4 regions of the Mesorhizobium sp. M0833 genome follow, and region 4 is predicted to be linked to each of the others. Evidence: predicted binding sites of a transcription regulator. Region 4 holds the regulator's gene; each other region holds the start of a gene.
What was found. The regulator PhoB, encoded in region 4, activates phosphate uptake and scavenging genes when phosphate is short. The targets are predictions, from matches to a motif close to TGTCATNNANCTGTCAT.

Region 1 (4,542 bases), on a different contig from region 4:
CGGCCGGCGTGCCGAGCGCATTGAGGATTGTATCGACCCAGATCCAGCCGCAGACCGCGAACACCACCGAGACAAGGAAGAAGAAGGTGGCACTGGTGCCGACGATGCGGCGGGCTTCGGGCAGATCGCGGGCGCCGACCGATTGCGCGACCAGGATGGTCGCCGCCATGCCGATGCCGAAGACGGTGCCAAGGATGAGAAACAGCACGAGGTTGGCATTGGACGTGGCGGTCAGCGCCGCTTCGCCGAGGAAACGACCGACCCAGACGGCATTGATTGAGCCGTTGAGCGACTGCAGAACATTGGAGCCGAGCACCGGCAGGGCGAACAGCAGCAATGTACGCGGGATAGGTCCACTGGTGAGGTCGCTGGTCCGCCGGCGTGCGGGCATCTTGTCGTCCATGGCAGGCAACTCGGCGAAGGCTTATCTTGAGTCCGGTCCGCAATGATTGCCGATTTAACGAGACAGGTCGACGCAGCGTTGCGAATTCCGCCTGGCGTGCCTTGATCCAATCATGTTCTCAAAGCTTCCGGAATCGTATATTGATCCTGCACGCGTGGGGCCGCATCTTTCCTAGATCTCATGGGCAAGCCGGGGGTTCATGTCCGATATTCCGCTGTTTTTTGAGCGCCTGAACCGGCGTGCGTTTCTTGGTGCATCCGCTTTGGGCGCGGCCTCCGTGGCTCTTTCGGCGTGCACCACGACGGACGTAGCGGCGCCGCCAGTGACCGCGGCGCCAAGCGATCCGGCTTTCGGCGATGCCGCAAGTATGTATGCGGCGCGCGTCGACGAGGGCTATCAACTGCCGGCAATCCCGGTAGCCAAGGTCGATCCGAAATTCGTGCGCCAAATCGTGTCCGATCCGACCGGAGAAAAACCCGGCACGATCGTCGTCGATACCTCCGAGCACTTCCTTTATCTGGTGCGCGACGGCGGCAAGGCAATTCGCTATGGCGTCAGCCTCGGCAAGGCCGGTTTCGGATGGACCGGCAGCGCCGTGGTTCAGGCGAGGAAGAAGTGGCCGGTCTGGACGCCGCCGCCGGAGATGATCCAGCGCCGGCCGGAACTGGCGAAATACAAGGACGGCATGCCGCCCGGCCCGCACAGCCCGCTGGGCGCACGCGCGCTATATCTCTTCCGTGACGGCAAGGACACGATGTACCGGCTGCACGGCACGCCGGAGTGGGATTCCATCGGGAAGAACGCTTCCTCCGGCTGTGTGCGCTTCATGAATCAGGACATTATCGACCTCTACAGCCGCGTCGACGGCGTCGCGCCGGTCTTCGTGCGCCCGAACCTGTCGGCCGCCGGGAAGATCGCCGCCGTGTCGGACAGGACGGCCGAGCCGATCGATGCGGGCGTGCCAAAGGACGCGGAGATGTTGAGGTAAGTGCCTTCGACGGATCATCAGTCTTAGGTTTTGCAAACCCACTAGAACACAATCCTTGTGCCGGCGAGCCGCAACTGAAGGGCCCGACCGTTCGATCGTGCCAGGCAGGCGGACGCGGTCGGGGCGCCCCCCTGCCTGGGGGTGTCGCTACTTCCCGGCGAGGCCTGGAAGCGTGACCTGATAGACCAGGAACATCGTGTCGACATCGGCGCCATCTTCGGCCTTGTAGGCCGCGCCGACCTGGAAGCCGTCCTGGGTGAGAAAGTCATTGTCGTTGGCGACGAACAGGAAATAGTCGTCGGGCCGTGTTGGATCGAGGACGCTCACCACCGACATCGCCTCCCACTTCTCCGAAAGGTTGTTGCGGTCATTGGGCGCGCCATTGTGCAGCCCGAAGCGGCCGAGCTCGGTCTTGTCGTTGATGTCGATGAACGGCGTCAGCTTGGCCGGCGTCAGCGAGGGATCGAGCTCACCTTTGGGCGCAACCGGCTTGTCCTTGTCGAACTCGGTGCCGGCGATGTCGGTTGCCGCCGACACATCGACGACGCTGATCTCGCGATAGAGCGAGGTGTCGCCCTTCACCCCCTGGCCGTTGCCGCTGTCGCGCGCCAGCATCAGGAAGGTCTTGTCCGACAGAGCCACGATTTCGCTCTGCGCGGCAATCTTGGTCTTGCCCTTGGCATCGGTGAACACCGGCAGCGGCACAACATATTCATGCGCAAGCTTGAGTTGGGCCGGATCCGAGGCATCGTAGACCAGCGCGCGCGTGTTCTGGCGCGTCGAAGCGGAATCGCCGCCATCCTGTCTGGGGGCCGATTGCAGCACAGCGATCAGGAACTTCCCGTCCGGCGTCAGTGCCATGCCTTCGAGGCCCTGGTTGTTCTGACGGCCGGTTTCGGGATCCGTCGGATCTGGGTCTGCCGCGCCCGGTCCCGGATTGTTGGACGCGAAGTTCGGCGTTCCATGACGCATCGGGACAAGCGCCGCCGGCGACTGCGTTGCCGACATCAGACGCCCATCGGCGGAGAAGTGGTAGATGTTCGGACCATATTCGTCCGAGATGAACATGGTGCCGTCGGGCAGCCGCACGATCGCCTCGTTATCGAGCGCGAGCTTGCCGTTGGCTTCGGGCAGGATCGGCATGTCGTCGGTCGCGGCGCGCACGCCGTTGAGCGGATCGAGGCCGGTTGCGTCGGCGCCCTTGTCGTCGGTCAAAAGCATGGTGTCGGCAAGGGTTGCCTTGAGGCCCGACTGTTCCTGGCCGGCGGCTGGTGCCGCACCCGGTGCGATCGGGGCGAATTCGATGGCAATCGTGTTGATGCGCGGACGGTAATCGGTGGTGCCGACGACATTGTAGCCACGATCCGGCAGCAGCCACAGCGAGCCCTTATAGCCATCGGCGCCATGCGTCCAGCCGGCAGCGTCGATCGCCATGCCCGAGCCGGAGCCAAACGTCTCGCCGAACTTGTCCCTTTGGCTGGCCGGGATGCGACCGACACCGACCAGGCCCTTGTTGACGAAGCTGACGCCGCCGACGGTCGCTGCGTTTTCAGCCAAGGCCGGAGTCAAGGCGGTGAACATCGCCAGCGCGACCGCGAGGGACGCGTTTCGGTGCAGGTTTTTCATGGAAATCCTCTTTGTGACAAAACAGCCGAAGCGGGCGTCGCATCGACATGCCGCCAGCGCTTTCCGAAAAAGGTCTAGGACGCGAACATGATACTTGCGTGACAGAGGGCGCTTGTTCCTTCGTCCCTTGTGGGAGCAGGTGGATCGGCGCGCAGCGCCGAGACGGAAGAGGGGTGCTGGACGGAGTGCCTCGGTGCCGAGCTGGAGCACCCTCATCCGACCGAGCTGAGCCTGTCCTCTGGCTTGCCGAAGGCAAGACCCGTGGGCTCGGCCACCTTCTCCCCAAGGGGAGAAGGGAAGTGCCGCGCTCAATCGCTGTCGCGCGCGATCAGCTGCAGCGGCCAGACTTCACGGATGATGCGTGCGCCTTCGGCGCCGGCGTAAGCCGGGATCGATGCCAGCAGCATTTCGGCCAGCCGCTCGCCCATCGGCTCAAGCGCCGGGCGGAAGCCGGTCAGCGCCGGCGAAAAATAGCGGCAGAGCGGGGTGTCGACGATGACGATCACCGCGATGTCGTGGCCGGGCTTGATGCCCGCCTCGGCCAAAGCCTTGCAGCCGCCAAGCGCCATCGCGTCATTGTTGAAGATGATGGCGGTCGGCGGGTCCTTGGAGCGCATGACCTTCGGCGTCACCGCGTAGCCGCCTGCCTCGTTGATGAAGCCGTCGGCGATCAACTCGGGGTCGAATTCGATGCCGTGCCGCCGCAACGCCTTGCGATAGCCGGCGAGGAACAGATAGCCGAAATTGAGATCGAGCGACGGGCGGATGGCCGCGATGCGGCGGTGACCGCGCGCGACAAGACGATCGACCGCGTCAGCACCGGCTTTTTCGAAGTCGAGGTCGAGCGAGGGGTAGGCATCGCCGCCGGAGCGGCTGCGGCCGAGCGTCGCGAACGGGAAACCGGCCTGGGTCAGATAGTCGATGCGCTCGTCCTCGCGCCGCGTCCAGGCCAGCACCACCGCATCGGCCCGCCGGGTCTCGACGACACGGCGCAGGCGCTCCTGCTGATAGTCGCCCGGCGCGCCCATCACCACGATCAGGTCGAGTCCGCTTTCGGCGAGCTTGGCCTGCAACCCGGTCAGGAACGGAATGAAGAACGGCTCGCCATATTCCTGATCGCCCGGATGCGGCTGCAGCATGAAGGCGATCGAATGGGTGGCGCCGCGCCGCAAACTGCGGCCGGACTGGTTCGGCGAATAATTCAGCTTCTTGGCCGCATCGAGCACGCGCTGGCGTGTGTCGGCGTTGACGTCGGCGCGGCCGTTGAGCGCGCGCGACACCGTGCCGATCGAAATGTTCAGGTGACGCGCAAGGTCGTGAATGCTGGACGCCAAAGGACAGTTCTCCCCCTTGCTTGGCTAGCACCGGCTGCTGTTCAGGCCAAGCCGGCATCACGTTTTTCGCTATCGGCCGATTGACATTCTACGCCATCGGGTGTGTTCTCGTAAACGTTTACGGAAAACATTCACGGCCCTGCCGTGAACGCCGTGACGATCGGTCTGGAGGGGCCGAGAGGGAGGAGCAC
Region 2 (4,542 bases), 260 kb from region 4:
TAGCCGCCATAACCCGAACAGGCGAGGTCGGCCCAGTCGCCGTCGCCTTCCTCCGCCTGGGCATAAGTCACGCAGTCCTTCTCCCAGACGAGATCGGTATAGACGCTGGATATGTCGCCAGCCCGGGCGGCATTGCAGAAGCCGGCGAAGGCAAGCGGGATCAAAAGAGCGCGCATGGCGGACAACTCCGTTCGGGCTGCCGCAGCGTACCGTCAAATCTAGCAGCAGCCTAGACGAACTCAGGCTGCTCACAGTGATCTGGTAAACGGTACGCTATTTCTTCAAGCTTGCCTCGATCAGAAGGTCGGCGTTGCGGGCGACCGACTGCGCCGGCCCGCCGACACCGAACAGCTGGCCGCTGATATAGGCGCCCTCGATCAGGAGCAGCAGCCCGTCCCCCAGCGTGTCGGCGTCGCCGGCGCCCATCTCTGCCGCCATGGCACGCAGGCGCCGGCGCAATTCCTGCTTGTTGGCCTCGCTCACGACGCGGGCCGGATGGCCATGTTCCGGATATTCGACCGCGGCATTGGTCATGCCGCAGCCGCGATAGTCGGGCTTCTGCGTACGCTTGCCGACACGCGTCAGGAAGGCGACGATCTGCGCGCGCGGATCGCCGGGATGGGCATTCACCGCCTCGTCGAAGCGCTCCCAAAATTCGAGGTCATAGTGCCGAAGATAGGATGCGGCCAGCTCATCCTTGGACGGAAAGCTGCGGTAAAGGCTGGGCTTGGTGACGCCGGCACGCCGCACGATCTCGTCGACCCCGATCGCCCTGATGCCTTGCCGGTAAAACAGGTCGCGCGCCACCTGGAGAATCCGTTCGGCGGCGCGAGGCGGCGATGCGTCATTCGCCTTGATCGTTGGTTCAATGCTTTTCATGTCTGGTGTACCGATTAGCTGGTTGACAATGTTACCGGTCGGTACGTATGTTTCGCGCTCCTGCAACGTACCGGTCAGTAACATGATAGCTCAATCCCGCCCGTTTGGCCAGCGCTACGCTTTCGTCGTGGTCGCCGTCATCTTCCTTTGCCTGCTGATCGCAGCGGGCCTGCGTTCGGCGCCGGCAGTCATGATGCTGCCGCTGGAGAACAGTTTCGGCTGGCGGCGCGACGTCGTCTCGCTGGCCGCTGCCACTGGCATCTTCCTCTATGGCCTGACCGGGCCGTTTGCCGCGGCGCTGATGGAGCGGATTGGGCTGCGCCGCACCTTGCTTGCCGCGCTGCTTTTGATGTCGGGATCGACCGCGCTCAGCCTGTTGATGACCAAGCCGTGGCATCTGCTCCTCACCTGGGGCGTGTTTTCCGGCGTCAGCTCGGGCGCCGTCGCCACCGTGCTCGGCGCAACCATCGTCAACCGCTGGTTCAAGACCAATCGCGGCCTGGTGATGGGACTGATGTCGGCGTCCAGCGCCACCGGGCTGCTGGTCTTCCTGCCGTTGCTCGCCTCGCTCGCCCAGTCAGGCGGCTGGAAGCCGGTCGCCATCGCCATTGCCGTGGCCACCGCCTGCCTGGTGCCGCTGGTCTATATGCTGGTGCCGGAGCGCCCGGCCTCGATCGGCATGGTCCGCTATGGCGCCGATGCCGACGACGTGCCGCCGGCGCCGCCGGCCGCGCAAGGCAATTTCCTTTCGCATACGCTGAGCACGCTGCGCCGCGCCGCCGGCACGCGCGTGTTCTGGTATCTGTTCGCCACTTTCTTCGTCTGCGGCTTCACCACCAACGGGCTGGTCGGCACGCACCTGATCGCCTTTTGCGGCGACATGGGCATAGGCGAAGTGCAAGCCGCCGGCCTGCTGTCGATGATGGGCATTTTCGACCTGATCGGCACGACGCTATCAGGCTGGCTCACCGACCGTTTCGACCCGCGCAAGCTGCTCGGCGTCTATTACGGCATCCGCGGCCTGTCGTTGATCTATCTGCCCTATTCCGGCTTTTCGGCAACCAGCCTGATCATCTTCGCCGTGTTTTACGGACTGGACTGGATCGCCACGGTGCCGCCGACGCTGAGGCTTTCCAACGAGGCGTTCGGCGACCGCAGCGGACCGATCGTCTTCGGCTGGATCGTCGCCGGCCATCAGGTTGGCGCCGCGACAGCGGCCTTCTTCGGCGGCACTATGCGCGAGCTGCAAGGCAATTACGAGCTTGCCTTCCTGATCGCCGGTATGACGGCAATAGCCGCCGCCTGCATCTCGCTGCTGATCAACACCAGCCGCCCGGCCTTCGAGCCGGAACCGCAGGCGGCTTAGGGTGCACAGTTGAGTGCTAATCTCCCCCGTTGAGGGGGAGATGGCCTCGAAGCGGCCAGAGGGGGTCGGTTCGGCTGGGCTCGGCCTCTTATCGCAGACGCAGGAAGCCGGCGCTCCACGCGAGGCGACGCCCTCTGTCGCCTGCGGCGACATTTCCCCCTCAAGGGGGGAGATCGCCCGCCTGTTCACTGTTATCAAACCTTCATCGTTTCGAAATGTGCCTGAAACATTGAAGCTGGAGCTTGGCGGCGACGTTCAACGCCATCCAGGAGACAGCCATGAACAAGATTTCGATGACGCGGCGCGCTTTCGTCACGTCGGCCAGCGCCGTTGGCCTGGTCGGCGCGTCGGGCCTCGCGCTTCCCTATTACTCGCGCGCCAATCAGCGCCCGGCCTTTACCCACGGGATCCAATCCGGCGACGTCGACGCGACCAGCGGCATGGTCTGGGCGCGCACGGACCGGCCGTCGCGCGTCATGTTCGAAGTGTCGTCGACGGAGAGCTTCGCCAATGCCGTCCGCCTGGCGCCGCTCGATAGCTCGCCGGCCAGCGACTATACGGTGAAGCGGCTGCTTACCGATCTCGCCTCCGACCAGGACATCTTCTACCGCATGGTCGCGGCCGATCTTTCCGATATCAACGCCGTTTCCGAGCCGATCGTCGGCCGCTTCCGCACGGCACCTGCCTCGAAGCGCGACATTCGTTTCGCTTGGTCGGGCGACACCGCCGGCCAGGGCTGGGGCATCGACGACACCGGCATGAAGACCTACGCCACGATCGCCAAGCACACGCCGGACTTCTTCCTGCATTCGGGCGATACGATCTATGCCGACGGCGCGATGAAGGACGAGGTCGACCTGCCCGGCGGCGGCAAGTGGAAGAACACCGTGCTGATCGACGAAAAACGCAAGGTTGCCGAGACGCTGGATGAATACCGGGGTCAGTGGAAATACAATTTGATGGACAGGAACGTGCTGGCGCTGAACGCCATCTGCCCGACGTTCTACCAGTGGGACGACCACGAGGTGGTGAACAACTGGTCGGATTCGAAGGATCTGAGCGCCGACGACCGCTACACCGAAAAATCCATCCATGTACTGGCGGCACGCGCGGCGCGCGCCTTTCACGAAATGACGACGATCCGCTACGAGCCGTCTGAGCCCGGCCGTGTCTACCGCAAAATCGCCTATGGGCCGCTGCTCGATGTGTTCTTCCTCGACATGCGTTCCTATCGCGGCCCCAACGGTCCGAATATGCAGGAGACGATGACGCCGCAATCACGCATCCTCGGCGAACAACAGACGAAATGGCTGAAGCGCGAGCTGGCGAATTCCAATGCAACCTGGAAAATCATCGCCGCCGACATGCCGCTCGGCCTCGTCGTCTGGAACGACGGCACCATGAAGGTCGGGGCCGAGGCAATCAGCAATGGCGACAATGGCGCGGCCAAGGGGCGCGAGCTGGAAATTGCCGACCTCCTTCGCTATATAAAGAACGCGGGGATCAGCAATACCGTCTGGCTAACCGCAGACGTGCATTACACAGCCGCGCATTATTACAATCCGGACAAGGCGCAGTTCCAGGACTTCAATCCGTTCTGGGAATTCGTTTCGGGTCCGATCCACGCCGGCACGTTCGGACCGAATGCTTTCGACATGACTTTCGGCCCGGAGCTGAGGTTCATCAAGGCACCGACCGCCGAACAGGGTCAGAACCTGCCGCCGTCGGCCGGCCTGCAGTTCTTCGGGCTCGTCGACATCGATGGAGCCACCGAGCAGTTGACGGTGCGGCTGATGGATCGCGACGACAGCGAACTCTACAAGGTCACGCTCGATCCGGTGCGGTCGGCGTGAGATTGCCTTTAGGACCACCCCGAAGGTGGATGTGCATCAATCGGGATAGCAGACGACGGGAATATTGGGCCAGACGGCGCTGTCGCATCCGGCGTTTTTTTGCCTTTGTTTGAAGGCGGTGCTGACCGGTCCGGTCACCACCGGGTCGACTCCGTCCGGAGCATCGGCAAAAAGCTGCTCTGCCGAGCGCTTGTCGGACGGCAGAGCAGACCGCGTCTCCTTGGACGGCGCGGCCGATTGCGCCGCGCTTGCCGCGAGGAGGACGGCGAGCGCGGTACATGCCAAAATCGGCCGGAGTTTGATGCCTGTCTCGATCATGAAATTCGAACTGTCCGGACCACGAAAGGTTCCGCCTTGGTTAATAATTCCACTTCACACCAAGACATTTAAGATTTGGTGACTTTATTTGGTGGCTCGCCTCCTCTTTCGCAAATGCGAAAAACC
Region 3 (4,542 bases), on a different contig from region 4:
GATCGGCGCAAGCCACCGCATCGTGGTGCTGAAAAATCCGATCCACACCGACATCGCCATCCCGGTCGACGACGATGTGCGCCGGCGCTTCCACTTCCTGGTCGATGCCGGCATTCCGGCCGACATGGCGGAGGTCCGCTACATCGTCTTCGGCTGGGGCGGCCGCGCCTTCTATCTCGAGACGCCGACCTGGTCGGAACTGAAGGCAGTGTCGGTGATGAAGGCGCTGACCGTCGATGCCTCGGTGATGCATGTCGACGTTTCAGGCGAGATCGCCGAGCCGCATCCCGACGTCGCCGGCTTCGACGTAAGTGAGGAACGCTTTGCGGCGCTGCTCGATTTCATTGCAGCGAGCTTTCAGCAGGGACCGAACGGGGCCATGCCGATCGAGAATGCGGCCTATTCCCGTTTCGATCGTTTCTTCGAAGCCAATGGCCATTTCAACGCGCTGGTCGGCTGCAACACCTGGGCGGCGGCGGCACTGCGCACCGCCGGCCTGCGCACCGGCTGGTGGAACCCGCTGCCGGCCTCGCTTAGCCTGTCGATGCGGCTTTACAATTGACAAGGCTCCGATGACTTAGGACCGCCGAGCGTCCGCCCGCCAGCCATAGAGCCAGTCCAGATCAGCGGCGAGTTTTTCGGGTGAGCGCATCGCCAGGAACAGGTTGCGGGCCATCGCCACCGGCCCGGCCGCATGCCAGGCGAGGCGGTTGAGGGCGCCGCGGCGGGCGACCTGGGATACGCGCGGCCGCCGCGCCTGTTCCCAGGCGACAAGCGCGCTGCTGAGGTCGGCAGGCGAGCTGGCAACGAAACCGGCAAGGGTTACCGCGTCTTCGATCGCCATCGCCGCGCCCTGTGCGGCAAACGGCGTCATCGCATGCGCCGCATCGCCGATCAGCGCGATGCCCTGCGGCGTCGTCCACCGCCGCTGCTCGACGGTATGGATCGGCCATGCCGTCCATGGCGCGGCCTCGCTCGCCAGACGGACCAGCGCCGGCGCGGTACCGCGCATGGCGCTGGCGAGGATGGCGGGGTCGGCATGCCCCGACCAGCTCTCGGCGATGCGCTCGCCCTTGGTGAAGGCCGCGAGGTTGAAGACCGCGCCACGGCTGACCGGATAGGCGACCATATGGAAGCCTGGATAGAGGAATGTGGTAACGCAATCCGGCGCACCGATCACCCTGAAGGCTTGTCCGGCGAGGCTGTCCGCGGCCACCGTTGCGCGCCAGGCCAGCTCGCCCGAGAAGCGGATTCTCCGGAAATCGGCCCCCTCGCGGGCGAGCGTTTCTCGCACCGACGACCAGACGCCATCGGCTCCGACCAGCAACGATGCTTCGGCTTCGATGGTCGTGCCGGCAACGACTGTTGCGGTGATGCCATTCGGTCCGGTTGCGACGCCGCCGACGCGGGCACCGGTGACAAGCTCGACCTTGGACCGCTCGGCTATCCGCTCCATCAGCGCTGACTGCAGGTCCGCGCGGTGGGCGACGAGATAGGGTGCTCCCCAGCGCGTTTCAGCCACATGGCCAAGCGGTACGCGCGCCAGCTCGCGCAGCGTGACGGCATCCTTCAGCACGACCGCCTCCGGCCGCACCGCCGTCGGCAGCAGCCGATCGAGTACGCCGAATTGTCGAAGGATGCGTGTCGCGTTGGGTGAAAGCTGGATGCCGGCGCCGGCAGCCTCGAGGTGCTGCGCCTGTTCGAACAGTTTTATCCGATAGCCGCGCTCGGCAAAGGCCAGTGCCGTCGTCAGCCCGGCGACGCCCGCCCCGGCGATGACCACCAGCCGGCACTGCGTTTCTCGCATCAGGCTTGTCGCGGAAGAATCAGGCGGCCTGGTCGATATAGAGGCAGCCCGGCGGCTGCGTTTCCAATGCCTTCAGCTTGGGCGAATAGCGATAGAGCGTCGAGCAATAGGGGCAGACTTTTTCATTGTCGTCGCCCATATCGAGAAATACATGCGGGTGGTCGAAAGGCGGATTGGCGCCGGTGCACATGAATTCCTTGACGCCGATGTCGATTGCCGGATAGCCCGCATCGTTCTGGAAATGGGGAATGGAACCGCCTGCCATCGTCGTCTCCTGATCTTGTCGATTGCATCTGGATCATAACCCATCTCTTTGCAAGATCGATGAAATGAAACTGTCGCAAAAGCCTGTCAGAGGATAAGTTGAGCCGGTTAAGGCTGTGGTCGTCAAACGGTGTGGGAAGAGCGGAAACCATGAACGAACTGAAGCCGGTCCAGAACGAATTCATCAGTGTCGAGGCCGCGAGCCGCGAAGGCGGCAATCCCGACCGCTTCGTCAACCGCGAGTTTTCCTGGCTGCAATTCAACCGGCGCGTGCTCGAAGAATCGCTGAACGCCAATCATCCGCTGCTCGAGCGCGTTCGCTTCCTGTCGATATCGGCAGCCAATCTCGACGAGTTCTTCATGGTCCGCGTCGCCGGTCTTGCCGGCCAGGTGCGCGAGGGCATCGTGCTGAAGAGCCCGGATGGGCGTACTCCCGAGCAGCAGCTCGAACAATTGCTGCGCGAGGTCGAGCGCCTGCAGGAGGACCAGCAGAACAGCCTTTCGGCGCTGATGCTGCTGCTCGACAAACAAGGCATCGAAAGCATCACCCGCGATGCGCTGACCAAGGACGAGAAGACCTGGCTCGAGGACCATTTCCAGGAGCAGGTATTTCCGGTCCTGACCCCGCTGTCGATCGACCCGGCGCATCCGTTTCCGTTCATTCCCAATCTCGGTTTCTCGATGGCGCTGCAATTGCGCCATCGCAAGAACGGCGAGGAAATGAGCGCGCTTCTGCGCCTGCCGGTGGCGCTGAGGCGCTTCATCCGTTTGCCGGATCGCAAGCATCATGTCCGCTTCATTCCACTCGAAGAGGCGGTCAGTCTCTATATCGGCAAGCTGTTCCCCGGCTATGAGGTCAAGGGCTCCGGCACGTTCCGCATCATCCGCGACAGCGATATCGAGGTCGAGGAAGAATCAGAGGATCTGGTGCGGCTGTTCGAGACGGCGCTGAAGCGGCGGCGCCGCGGCTCGGTCATCCGCATCGAGTTCGACAGGTCGATGCCGGCCGAATTGCGCGATTTCGTCGCCGGCGAGCTTGGCGTCTCGGCAAGCCGCATCAGCGTGCTCACCGGTCCGCTGGCGCTCAGCCAGATTTCGGAGATCGTCGCCGTCGCCCGCGACGATCTGAAGTTCACGCCTTACAATCCGCGCTTTCCCGAGCGCATCCGCGAGCATGGCGGCGACTGTTTTGCCGCGATCCGCGAGAAGGACATCATCGTCCACCACCCTTACGAATCCTTCGACGTGGTGGTGCAGTTTCTGCGCCAGGCAATGGCCGACCCGGAAGTGGTGGCGATCAAGCAGACGCTCTACCGCACCTCCAACGACAGCCCGATCGTACGCGCGTTGGTCGACGCCGCCGAGGCCGGCAAGTCGGTGACGGCGCTGGTCGAGCTCAAGGCGCGTTTCGACGAGGAGGCCAACATCCGTTGGGCCCGCGACCTCGAGCGCGCCGGCGTCCAGGTCGTTTTCGGCTTTCTCGAACTGAAGACCCACGCAAAGATGTCGCTGGTCGTGCGGCGCGAGGATGGCAGGCTGCGCAATTATGTGCATCTCGGCACCGGCAACTACCACCCGGTCACGGCACGCATCTACACCGACCTGTCCTTCTTCACCACCGACCCGACAATCGCGCGCGATGTCGCCCAGTTGTTCAACTTCATCACCGGCTATGCCGAGCCGGCCGAGCAGATGCGGCTGGCCATCTCGCCGTTCACGCTGCGCGACCGCATCCTCCAGCACATTTCGGACGAGATCAGCCACGCGCTGGAGGGCAGACCGGCCCGCATCTGGATGAAGATGAATGCCTTGGTCGACCCGATCGTCATCGATGCGCTCTACGATGCCAGCCGCGCCGGCGTCGAGATCGATCTCGTCGTGCGCGGCATCTGCTGCCTGAGACCGCAGGTGCCCGGCCTGTCGGAGAACATCAGGGTGAAGTCGATCGTCGGCCGCTTCCTCGAGCACAGCCGCATCTACTGCTTCGGCAACGGCCACGGCCTGCCCTCGGACGGGGCGATCGTCTACATCTCCTCGGCCGATTTGATGCCGCGCAATCTCGACCGCCGCGTCGAGACCATGGTGCCGATCACCAATCCAACTGTGCATGAGCAGGTGCTCGGCCAGATCATGCTCGGCAACATCATGGACAACCAGCAAAGTTTCGACGTATTGGCTGATGGAACCTCCCGGCGCGTCGTGCTGGAGGAGGGCGAGGAACCGTTCAACGCGCAGGAATATTTCATGACCAATCCGAGCCTGTCCGGACGGGGCGATGCGTTGAAGTCGCATGCGCCCAAGCGCATCGCGCAGTTCAAACGCCGCAAGAAACAGAACGCAGCGACGGGCTGATGATTTCAGCGTCCCAGGGCCGGCTCCAGGACCGCCGACCGCTGTCCATCATCGATATCGGGTCGAACTCGATCCGTCTTGTGATCTATGAGGGGCTGGCGCGCTCGCCGACCTTGCTG
Region 4 (4,542 bases):
TGCCGAGCTCGGATTCCCGCGCCCGGTCTGCCGTGCTGTCGACCGGCGTGTTGGAAGTCGTGTCGGTCATCATGTTTCTCCCGCCGGGTTGCCGTCTGCCGCGGATGCCGGAAGCAGCCTAGAAGTTATCCGCCGGAAGCGGAAAAACAATTCTTTTTGAAAAAACGCCGCGGCGAGCGGCCGCGGCGTTCGGGCTTCTCGGAAACGTCGGCTCAGTTGCAGACCGCAACAGTGCCAGCCGCCACACCGGCGCAGACCTCTTCTTTCTTGATCCAGCCGGCGTCGATGACGACGTTGAGGTTATCCTTGGTGATGGCGACCGGAGTCAGGAACAGCGACTTGACCGTGTTGCCGCCGGGCGTGGTGAAATCCTTCACGCCGGCAATGTCGGTCATCTGCTTGCCGTCGGCAAGCTGCGAGGCGATCTCGGCGGCGTTCTTACCGAGCTCGCGCGCGTCCTTCCACACCGACACGGTCTGTGTGCCAAGCGCGATGCGGTTCAGTGCGGCGTGGTCGCCGTCCTGGCCCGAGACCGGAACCGATCCGGCCAGCCCTTGCGCCGTCAGCGCGGCGACGACGCCACCGGCGGTGCCGTCATTGGCCGCGACCACGGCATCGACCTTGTTGTCGTTGGCGGTCAGGAACTGTTCCATGTTCTTCTGAGCGTTGGCCGGCAGCCAGCCGTCCGTATAGGCCTCGCCGACATTCTTGATCTTGCCGCTGTCGATGGCCTCCTTCAGCACCTCCATCGAACCGGCAAACAGGAAATCGGCATTCGGATCGGAACCCGAACCCTTGATGAAGACGTAATTGCCTTCCGGCTTCACCTTGAAGACTTCGCGGGCCTGCATGCGGCCGACTTCCTTGTTGTCGAAGGTCAGATAGAACACGTCCTTGTTCTCGATCAGCCGGTCATAGCCGACGACCGGGATGCCTTCGTCCAGTGCCTTCTGCACGGCCGGCCCGATGGCCGAGGCATCCTGTGCGAGGATGATCAGCGCATTGGCACCCTGCGAGATCAGGCTCTCGACGTCGGTGAGCTGCTTGCCGGGGTTGGACTGTGCGTCGGCAGAAATATACTTGTCGCCGGCGGCCTCGATGGCCGCCTTCATTGCGGCCTCGTCGGTCTTCCAGCGCTCTTCCTGGAAGTTCGACCAGGAAACGCCGATGACCTTGTCTTTCGCCTGCGCCACCGACCCCAGCGCCAGCGTGATGGCGACACCCGCCAGAATGGCGGTCGTGAATTTCTTCATCATATCCTCCCTGCGCCGCGTACGGCGTGACCAATTGGCTCAAAGACCAGCTTAGAAGCTCTAATTTTTTCGAGCCTCGAAAAAATACTGGCCCGATCTCCGGCTGCTGTCAACATCGATTGTGATGGATTTTGATGACTCTGCGAGTTTTTTCGAGCGTCGGAATAAACGATGACAGCGCCACCTGCATCTGACACTATTTGCCGCATCTGACACTATTTGTCGGACATTACCGACGGCTTCCGGTTCATGAGCGGCCGCGGCAACCGGGAGGAAAGCAAAACGATGTCCGTCGGAATCCGCCACGACGATTTGCGCCGGCGCAACCGGGCGATGGTGATCTCGGCGGTGCGCCGGGCTGGCCAGCCATCGCGTACGGAGATCGCAGCCACCACCGGCCTCAGTCATTCGACCATATCGGCGATCTCCTCCGACCTGATACGGGAAGGCATCCTCGCCGAGAGCAAGGCAAGTGAGCCCGTTTCGTTGAAACGCGGTCGTCCGCAGGTCGGCCTCGCCCTCAACCCGGAAGCGGCGGCGGTGCTGACCGTGGTGTTGTCACTGAATTTCCTGTCGGCCGCCATTATCGACTATGCGGGACAGGTGGTCGCCGAGGAACAGCGCCGGCTGGACACGCTGACCATGCCGCGCGACGAGCTGACCCGCGAATGCATGGCCATCGTCCGGCGCCGGCTTGAGGACCCAGACCTTGACGTCCGCAGTGTCGCCCGCATCGCCCTGGCGATTCAGGGCATTACCGACTCCCCTGCACGCGCCATGCTGTGGTCGCCGATCACGCCGCAGACGGACATCGCCTTTGCCGACATGCTGGAGGACGAATTCGGCATCCCGGCCACGGTGGAGAACGACTGCAATATGATGGCGGTGGCTTTGCGCTGGCGCAATCCGGATCGCTATCGCGACGACTTCATCGCCATCCTGCTTTCGCATGGCATCGGTATGGGGCTTGTGCTGAAGGGCGAACTGTTCACCGGGACGCATTCCTCGGGCGGCGAATTTGGCCACATGATCCATCGTCCGGGCGGCGCGCTCTGCCGTTGCGGGCGGCGCGGCTGCATCGAAGCCTATGCCGGCAACTATGCCATCTGGCGCAACGCCAGGCAGATGAGCGAAGACAGCGAACCTATCGCCGACGTCAGCGACGCCGACATGCGCGCGCTGGCCGCCCGCGCGCGCGAGAAGGATGGGCCGGAACGCGAGGCCTACCGCAAGGCCGGCGAAGCGCTGGGTTTCGGTCTCGGCTCGCTGTTCGCGCTGATCGATCCGGCACCGGTCGCGATGGTCGGCGCCAGTGCCGCTGCCTTCGATCTGATCGAGCCGGCCTTGCGCAAGGCAATCGCCCAGACCGCCGGCGGCCAGCACTCGGGCTCGATCTCCTTCGATACCGAGCCGAACGAATTGCCGCTGATCCGCGAAGGCTGCGCGATGCGGGCGTTAAGCTTCGTCGACCAGGAGATTTTCGCGCCGGGCGCGCAAATGAGGCCCGGCGTCAGAAAGAACGTCGCCTGACCAGGCGGGTCAATCTTCCCTGATCGCATAGCCGGCACCGCGGATGGTGCGGATGACATCCGGCATGCGGCCGTTATTGACGGCTTTGCGCAGCCGCCCGACATGGACGTCGACGGTGCGTTCGTCGATATAGATCGTCTCGCCCCAGACATTATCGAGCAACTGGCTACGCGAGAAGACGCGGCCCGGATGCCGCATCATGAACTCGAGCAGCCGGAATTCGGTCGGCCCGAGTCGGATCTCGCTCTTCTTGCGATAGACCCTGTGCGATTCGCGATCGAGCACGATGTCGCCGACCTTCAGCACGCTGGACAGCACTTCCGGCTTGGCGCGCCGCAGCAGCGCCTTGACCCTGGCCATGAATTCCGGCGTCGAAAACGGTTTGACGAGATAGTCGTCGGCGCCGGTCGAAAGACCGCGCACCCGATCGCTCTCCTCGCCGCGCGCGGTCAGCATGATGATCGGCAGCCGCTCGGTTTCGGGGCGCACGCGCAACCGGCGGCAGAGCTCGATGCCGGAAACCGCCGGTATCATCCAGTCGAGCACCAGAAGGTCGGGCACATTCTCCTGCAAACGGATCTCGGCTTCGTCGCCGCGTGTCACCACCTCGACCTGGTAGCCTTCGGATTCGAGATTGTAGCGGAGCAGCACGCCCAACGGCTCCTCGTCCTCCACCACCATTATGCGTGGTGCGATCATCGGCTGGGCACCCCCATCATGTCACCGGCGCCGACATTGTCGTTTCGTCCTGCTTCGGACGATTGACCGGCAATTGTTCGCCGGTCAGCACATAATACGCATTTTCGGCGATGTTGGTGACATGGTCGCCGATCCGCTCGAGATTCTTGGCGCAGAACAGCAGATGCGTGCAAGCAGTGATGTTGCGCGGATCTTCCATCATGTAGGTTAACAGCTCGCGGAACACGGACGTGTATTTGACGTCGATACGCTCGTCGGCGGCGCGCAGCTTGGCCAAGGCGGCCGCATCGCCTGCAGCATACTCCTCGATGACGCCCTGCACCTGGATGAGCACTAGCTGCGCCATCGCATCGATGGAATGCGATAGGTCGCGCGGCGTGACGCTGAGGCCGACCGCGCTCACACGCTTGGCGATATTCTTGGCAAGGTCGCCGATGCGTTCGAGGTCGCCGGCCATGCGGATCGCTCCGACGACATGGCGCAGATCGTGAGCCATTGGCTGGCGCTTGGCGATCAGGGTGATGGCGCGATCGTCCAGTTCGCGTTGACGCGCATCCATGATGGCGTCGTCGGAGACGACGCGTTGCGCCAGCACGTTGTCGGAATTCAACAGGGCCTTGGTCGCCCCGCCGACCATCGAACCGGCGAGGTCGGCCATGTCGCGGATCAGCTTGCTGATCTGCTCGAGATCCTCGTCGAAAGAAGCGACTGTGTGTTCGCCCATGGTCCTGTCCTCATATGCATGATCGGAACGGCTCAGCCGAAGCGGCCGGTGATGTAGTCCTGCGTGCGCTTCTCGCGGGGCGACGTGAATATCTTCTCGGTCCGGTCGAACTCGACCAGTTCACCCAGATACATGAAGGCGGTCTGGCGCGACACGCGCGCCGCTTGCTGCATATTGTGGGTGACGATGACGATCGTGTAGTCGGCTTGCAATTCGTCGATCAGTTCCTCGATCTTGGCCGTCGACAGCGGGTCGAGGGCCGAAGCCGGTTCGTCGAGGAGAATGACTTCCGGCTTCACTGCCACGGTGCGGGCAATGCAGAGCCGCTGCTGCTGG

Region 1: the regulator PhoB is predicted to act here: its motif matches at 3,105-3,121, upstream of NKH98_RS07030 (esterase-like activity of phytase family protein).
Region 2: the regulator PhoB is predicted to act here: its motif matches at 2,435-2,451, upstream of NKH98_RS03580 (alkaline phosphatase D family protein).
Region 3: the regulator PhoB is predicted to act here: its motif matches at 2,133-2,149, upstream of NKH98_RS26490 (RNA degradosome polyphosphate kinase).

Annotation. Positions count from the first base shown of each region.
Region 1 is NZ_JAMYOQ010000004.1:217,027-221,568, reverse strand. It holds gene NKH98_RS07040 (MATE family efflux transporter) at 1-403, opposite strand, end outside; gene NKH98_RS07035 (L,D-transpeptidase) at 603-1,391, shown strand; gene NKH98_RS07030 (esterase-like activity of phytase family protein) at 1,539-3,017, opposite strand; gene NKH98_RS07025 (LacI family DNA-binding transcriptional regulator) at 3,326-4,351, opposite strand.
Region 2 is NZ_JAMYOQ010000002.1:292,172-296,713, reverse strand. It holds gene NKH98_RS03595 (hypothetical protein) at 1-176, opposite strand, end outside; gene NKH98_RS03590 (TetR/AcrR family transcriptional regulator) at 274-879, opposite strand; gene NKH98_RS03585 (MFS transporter) at 962-2,245, shown strand; gene NKH98_RS03580 (alkaline phosphatase D family protein) at 2,524-4,098, shown strand; gene NKH98_RS03575 (hypothetical protein) at 4,135-4,416, opposite strand.
Region 3 is NZ_JAMYOQ010000031.1:30,807-35,348, forward strand. It holds gene NKH98_RS26475 (TIGR02117 family protein) at 1-562, shown strand, start outside; gene NKH98_RS26480 (FAD-dependent monooxygenase) at 578-1,807, opposite strand; gene NKH98_RS26485 (zinc-finger domain-containing protein) at 1,827-2,072, opposite strand; gene NKH98_RS26490 (RNA degradosome polyphosphate kinase) at 2,222-4,423, shown strand; gene ppx (exopolyphosphatase) at 4,423-4,542, shown strand, end outside.
Region 4 is NZ_JAMYOQ010000002.1:30,089-34,630, forward strand. It holds gene NKH98_RS02225 (sugar ABC transporter permease) at 1-70, opposite strand, end outside; gene xylF (D-xylose ABC transporter substrate-binding protein) at 213-1,253, opposite strand; gene NKH98_RS02235 (ROK family protein) at 1,539-2,783, shown strand; gene phoB (phosphate regulon transcriptional regulator PhoB) at 2,793-3,482, opposite strand; gene phoU (phosphate signaling complex protein PhoU) at 3,499-4,206, opposite strand; gene pstB (phosphate ABC transporter ATP-binding protein PstB) at 4,239-4,542, opposite strand, start outside.